Regions from separate parts of the Bacillus sp. MUM 13 genome, predicted to be linked through region 1. Evidence: predicted binding sites of a transcription regulator. Region 1 holds the regulator's gene; each other region holds the start of a gene.
What was found. Region 1 encodes LexA, which represses DNA repair genes until DNA is damaged. Its sites were predicted from a motif close to CGAACATATGTTCG; they were not measured.

Region 1 (2,279 bases):
TTGCTGGCAGCTTAATGCTGTTAGCGAGACCTTTGCCAATTTGGTAAAGGTCTTTATTTATGAGAAAAAGCCTTTACCATTATAATGGTTAAAGGCTTTTTCTGTTGTTAATAACTAAAACAGATTAAATCCTAAGGGTGGCATTCAAAGAAAAAAAGAGGGGTGTCCAAATGAAAAAAAGAAAAATCTCCATGAGGGAATTAGTGGAAAAAAATAAAAAGGAACTTATGAAAGATAAAGTGTTGAATGAAAAAATAGAAAAAAGATTAGAAGATAAATATTTAAAAATGAAATATCAATAAAGGTCAAAAGAATAGTTAAAAAAACAAACAAAGGAATGGATGTTCATGATCTTAAGAAAATATATGTCTATGTTAGGGATTGGTGCAGCAAATATTGATCTCGTATTAGAAAAAAACACATATAAGAAAGAAGAACTGGTATATGGAGACTTTGTAATCAAAGGAGGTACCATAGAGCAGCAGCTCAAACGAATTGAATGCAGCTTTATCCAGGTTAGTAAAAATGAAAAAAAACAGAAAATCATTGAATCTTCGACCATTTTAACATCAAGAATAATAGAACCAGAAAGTATTCATAACCTTCCATTTATGTTTAAGCTTCCGTTCTCTATAGAACCCTCGGATCAAACAACATCTCATTTTTTCAGGACGAGGCTGATATTTGATGAAGGAATGGAAAGCAAGGATCAAGACGGGATCAAGATAATCGGATAAAAAAAGTTAAATAAATTAATAGATTATTGCCACTTGAATCCATTTTTGACAATACAGTACAGGCACCACACGTCTTTTAAGGCTGTGGTGTTTTTTTATTAATATAAATACCGGGTTAATAACCTGAATCCTTTCAAAAAGCCATCCGGAAATTGATATGATGAAAAACAGGGATTAGCAAGTTATGATTTTTAAAAAAAGGAAATTCTATCTATGAATATATCAGCATATATTAAAAAAAAGCGCAATAGCATGCGCTTTTTAATGGATATTTCTATAAAGGCCAATGACTTTCCCCAATATAGCTACATTTCTCAAAATGATAGGGTCCATCGAAGAGTTTTCAGGCTGAAGACGTACAAAATCCTTTTCCTTAAAAAATCTTTTAACAGTGGCCTCGTTTTCTTCAGTCATAGCAACAACGATATCCCCGTTGTTTGCAGTGCTTTGCTGTTTAACGATAACGTAGTCGCCATCTAGTATTCCTGCTTCGATCATGCTTTCACCCATAATTTCAAGCATAAATACCTGTTCATCATGTGAGGCCATGCTTTCAGGAAGCGGAAAATATTCTTCAATATTTTCAACAGCTGTAATCGGCAATCCTGCTGTTACTTTTCCCAGGAGAGGAACGTTCACAACTTTGCTGCTTGGAATGCTGCTGCTTTCTTCCATTTCCAATATTTCAATAGCCCTTGGCTTAGTTGGGTCTCTGCGGATTAATCCCTTGCTTTCCAGGCGTGATAAGTGCCCGTGGACAGTCGAACTGGATGCCAAACCGACTGCTTCGCCAATTTCCCGTACGGAAGGCGGATATCCTTTTTTGCGCACCTCATCTTTAATGAATTCTAAAATATCCTGCTGTCGTTTAGAAAGTTTTGTCATACGCACACCTCTTCTCAAAATCCTTTGTCTCATTATAACATGCTGTTTTAAGAGATACAAACATAAGTTCGAATTTCTGTTGACTAAAAACACACGTTCGTATTATACTGTTCATATAACAAGCGAACAAATATTCGATTTGAAAGGAAGATTGTTATGAGAAGCCTAGTCAAAAAGCATTCTTATACTTTATTATTAGCAGGTTTAGTTTTTGTTCTTTCATTAATTTATTCTATTAATCTTAATAACGATGGCAAACAATCCTATCAATCAGTAACTGTGCAATCGGGTGACACGCTATGGAAGATAGCTGATCAATATAAAACAGAAGATTTGACAAAAGTTGAATTCATTGATTGGATAGAAAAACATAATGATATATACTCCAGAACCCTTAAACCGGGGGACAATATCATTATTCCAGTAACTAAAGGAGAACTTGTCAGTAACCTGGCAAGTGAACAATAAAAAAGGTTGGGAAAAAATGAATGCAATGATATACTGCCGAGTCAGCACTGAAAAATCCTCACAGGAAACATCTCTTGCCAGGCAGGAAGAAGAATTATTAAAGCTGGCGGATAAATTAAGTTTCGAAGTCTGTGCCACTATCAAAGAGCAAGCGAGCGGATATGAGCTGAATAGAGACGGGATATTTGA
Region 2 (2,279 bases), on a different contig from region 1:
ATGTGCATACTCTTGCCGTCCACGCTTACTGACTTTCCGATCGGAGGATATTTCTTTTGTTCAAATACATTCATGACATTGCTGAAAATAATCCACGCAGCAAATACGGCCAGTATAGATAATAAAATATTCCTTGCAGCTGCCCAAAGTCTGAATTTCTTTTTGGTTTTCTTCATTATTTTTATGACCTTCTTTCTTTTCATTCATCTTACCGTGATAACGGAATGCTAAAAATGTTCCTTAGCAGTAATTTAAGATAAGGCTTGAGGCTTATGAAAAGCTAACGTATAACGCCGAGCGGGGATGAAAACAGCTGCTGGACAAGGCTGCATTTGAGAAAAAAACCAGTGCTCCGGCCCTGCCGGGAATAAATCTCTGAATGCTTCATTTAGGAATAGCAAAATTAATAAATATGTTTTACACTGATACTACTTGCCTGTATCTTTGGAGGCTGATAGAAGGATCGCTCTCTTAAAGGAGATGAATAGAATGATAAAAATTTTCTCTGCACTGTTTCTTCCCGGTCTCCTGGTTATGCTCTTTTCCCGGGTTACCTACAATCGTGTGGTGGGATTAATTTTAACAGTTGCCTTAATTGCCGCTTCCGCTTATAAAGGTTACACTCATACCTGGTGGCTGATAACGATTGATGCCTTCTCGCTTACTGCGGGGTTCTGGCTGTCATCCAGCATGAAAAAGACAAACACGAAAGAAGGCGCCTGATTGGCGTTTTTTTCAATAAGGAGAGTTTTTTCTATTAATATTGCCTGCGCCGAGTTGGATGCACAGCCATCAAGAGCAGAAGCCATCTAAGAAGGTATATCCTTAGGCGGCTTATGCTTTTTTGGGGTTAAAAGCGTGTGGAATTATAGGCTGATTACAATTCATAATCAGAAACAGGGAATAAACGTTCGCTTTTTATTGGTTTGTTTTGCGGCTTTTGTGGTAGAATGAATGTATGGGTTTAAATGGATTAAGCTATTTTTTTAAGTGTGTTTTTTAAATAGATAACTGACAGTACATAAACCGCTTTGAAATCATTCGCATTTCTGCGGTGTAATTATATATGCAGACAAATTCCTTTTAGGAGGCTTGTTTAGTGAAAGATGTGTTCGAGCTAGTATCAAAGTATTCTCCCCAGGGTGACCAGCCCGCGGCAATCACTTCTCTTGTTGAAGGGATAAAGGACGGCAAAAGGTACCAGACGCTTTTAGGGGCGACAGGAACGGGGAAAACATTTACAGTTTCCAATGTTATAAAAGAAGTTAATAAGCCTACACTTGTCATTGCCCATAATAAAACGCTGGCCGGGCAGCTTTACAGCGAATTTAAGGAGTTTTTCCCTGATAATGCTGTAGAATATTTCGTCAGCTACTATGATTACTATCAGCCGGAGGCCTATGTCCCGTCGACCGATACCTTCATTGAAAAAGATGCCAGCATCAATGATGAAATTGACAAGCTGCGCCACTCTGCCACTTCATCGCTGTTTGAGCGGAAGGACGTTATCGTAATCGCCAGTGTTTCCTGTATTTATGGACTTGGTTCGCCGGAAGAATACCGGGAAATGGTCGTTTCCCTGAGGACTGGCATGGAAATTGACAGGAATGCCCTGCTGCACAGGCTGGTCGATATCCAGTATGAGCGGAATGATATTGCCTTCCAGCGCGGTACCTTCCGTGTCAGGGGGGATGTGGTTGAAATCTTTCCTGCTTCAAAGGATGAACACTGCATCAGAGTGGAATTTTTCGGTGATGAAATAGACCGGATCCGAGAAGTGGATGCCTTGACTGGCGAGATAACCGGCGAGCGTGACCATATTGCCATTTTCCCTGCCTCCCACTTCGTTACCCGCGAAGAGAAAATGCGGGTGGCCATCAGCAATATTGAAAAGGAACTGGAAGAGCGCCTCATCGTGCTTCGCGAGGATGAAAAGCTTCTTGAGGCACAGCGTCTTGAACAGAGGACGCGCTATGATCTGGAAATGATGCGGGAAATGGGCTTTTGCTCGGGCATTGAAAACTATTCAAGGCACTTGACACTCCGGCCGGCAGGAGCCACTCCATATACACTTCTGGATTATTTCCCTGAAGACTTTCTGCTGGTGGTTGATGAATCACATGTTACGCTTCCCCAGGTGCGCGGAATGTATAATGGCGACCAGGCGAGAAAACAGGTCCTGGTAGACCATGGCTTCCGTTTGCCTTCAGCCATGGACAACCGCCCATTAAGGTTTGAGGAATTCGAAAAGAAGGTAGGCCAGGCCATATTTGTTTCTG
Region 3 (2,279 bases), on a different contig from region 1:
AGGCATGGCAGCCGGTATAAACCAGATATTAGGAGGAGTATTCAGTGCAGTTGGACCTGTCCCGATTTCAGGTGCTGCGGGGTTTATTGCCGCAACGAGGATGACATCCAGACTGCCGTTTTTGCTCGGCTCCATTTTAATTGCCGTTTCAAGCTTTTTCCCGCAGGTTATGGCCATTTTTACAGCCGTTCCGATTCCAGTCGGATATTCCGTGACATTTGTAGTGTTTACCGGCATGCTAGGCATGGCGTTTGCGGAATTCGAAAAAGAAAAAGAACAAATTAGAATACGTACGGTTATCGGCGTGTCACTATTAAGCGGAGTAGGCTTAATGTTTGTTCCCGGCACAGCCTTTCAGGGGCTTCCTCCAATTATCGTTTCGCTGCTCAATAATGGCCTGGTGTTTGGCACACTCGTATCCATATGTGCAGATCAGTGGACGAAATTTGTTTACAGAAGAAAGGCTCAGGGTGAAGCATAACTCTTTTAGGGGAAAGATAGCCGTTTATAGGAGAAATTTGCATGAAAACAGCGGGAAAGTCAGCAATATCTCTATATTAAAGGCTAATAAAGATTTTTCTCCTGTTTGTTTATATGCTAAAATTTAAAGATAAACAGGATTTATGCCTCCTGAACGAGAAATAGAATAAAACTAAGGAGCTGAAAATCATGACAATGAATATTCCAAGCCGGGAAGAAATCGGCCGTATATTAAAAAAGGCCAAGGTAATTGCTGTGGTCGGGCTATCAGATAATCCGGAACGTACATCCTATATGGTCTCAAAAGCCATGAAGGATAGCGGATATGAAATCATACCGGTAAATCCCTCTGTCGAAGAAGTTCTTGGAGTGAAAGCAGTTGCTTCCTTAAAAGATATTAAAGGACATGTAGATATTGTGAATGTTTTCCGCCGCTCCGAATATCTGCCGGAGATCGCCAGGGAATTCGACGAAGTCGATGCGGATATATTTTGGGCACAGCTGGGGCTTGAAAATGAAGAAGCGTATAATTTCTTAACAGAAAAAGGTTACACCGTCATCATGGATCGCTGCATCAAAGTGGAACATGCCCTTACAAAGTAAGGCTGAGAGCGGACAAAGCCCCGCTCTTTTTTTATGGACTCCAAATTAAAACAATCGAAAACAAGAAGCATATTTAAATGCCAAGATGCAAAGGAATATTTACATGTCATTGCTGTCATGGTAATCATGATGGAAAACAAAAATAGAACATTTGTTCTTTTTCTTCTTTTGGATTATACTTATCATATAAGAAGTTAATAATATAAAGCCTATTTATTTATGAGTCATATCATACTGAATGATACGGCCCAGAAGTGTTGTTGTTGCAAGGAAAGGGGAATTTCTGTGGCAAAGAAAGTTAGTACAATCGAATATAATGATGATGCGATTCAAGTCCTTGAAGGCCTGGAAGCGGTGAGAAAGCGTCCAGGAATGTATATCGGAAGCACCGATGCACGAGGACTTCATCATTTGGTATATGAGATTGTTGATAACTCCGTGGATGAGGCGCTTGCTGGCTACGGAGACCACATCATCGTTAAAATACATAAAGATAACAGTATCAGCGTGACAGATAAGGGCCGGGGAATGCCGACCGGAATGCACAAGCTCGGCAAGCCGACACCTGAAGTCATTTTGACAATCCTTCATGCAGGAGGGAAATTTGGCCAGGGAGGCTATAAAACCAGCGGAGGGCTTCACGGTGTGGGAGCTTCAGTGGTAAACGCCCTCTCAGAATGGCTCGTTGTTACAATTAAGCGGGATGGCTTCATTTACGAACAGCGATTTGAAAATGGAGGCAAACCAGAAACTACTTTGGAAAAAATAGGCAAAACCAATCAGTCGGGAACTAAAATTCATTTTAAACCCGATACATCCATATTTTCGGTTACCGTATACAATTATGAAACACTTTGTGAACGCCTAAGAGAGTCTGCGTTTCTTTTAAAAGGAATGAAGATTGAATTAATAGATGAGCGGCATGATCACCATGATAACTTTTATTATGAAAATGGCATTGAAGCATTTGTAGAATATATAAATGAAGAAAAAGATACCCTTCACAGCGTGGTAAGCTTTGAAGGGGAACAGAACAATATTGAAGTCGATTTTGCCTTTCAGTTTAATGATGGGTATTCAGAAAATATTCTGAGCTTTGTTAACAATGTCCGTACAAAAGATGGAGGCACACATGAAGTCGGGGCTAAAACAGCAATGACCAGGGCTTTTAATGATTATGCAAGAAAAACGGGCCT

Region 2: a site for LexA is predicted at 901-914, ahead of uvrB (excinuclease ABC subunit UvrB). Genes of this name have one in related genera too.
Region 3: a site for LexA is predicted at 1,228-1,241, ahead of parE (DNA topoisomerase IV subunit B). Genes of this name have one in related genera too.

Annotation. Positions count from the first base shown of each region.
Region 1 is NZ_MLYQ01000019.1:4,253-6,531, reverse strand. It holds gene BIV59_RS23185 (FbpB family small basic protein) at 171-302, shown strand; gene BIV59_RS06480 (sporulation protein) at 348-737, shown strand; gene lexA (transcriptional repressor LexA) at 999-1,622, opposite strand; gene yneA (cell division suppressor protein YneA) at 1,779-2,090, shown strand; gene BIV59_RS06465 (YneB family resolvase-like protein) at 2,107-2,279, shown strand, end outside.
Region 2 is NZ_MLYQ01000006.1:18,231-20,509, reverse strand. It holds gene BIV59_RS02740 (alpha/beta fold hydrolase) at 1-176, opposite strand, end outside; gene BIV59_RS02735 (CsbA family protein) at 490-723, shown strand; gene uvrB (excinuclease ABC subunit UvrB) at 1,100-2,279, shown strand, end outside.
Region 3 is NZ_MLYQ01000065.1:3,291-5,569, forward strand. It holds gene BIV59_RS15605 (purine/pyrimidine permease) at 1-481, shown strand, start outside; gene BIV59_RS15610 (CoA-binding protein) at 670-1,083, shown strand; gene parE (DNA topoisomerase IV subunit B) at 1,390-2,279, shown strand, end outside.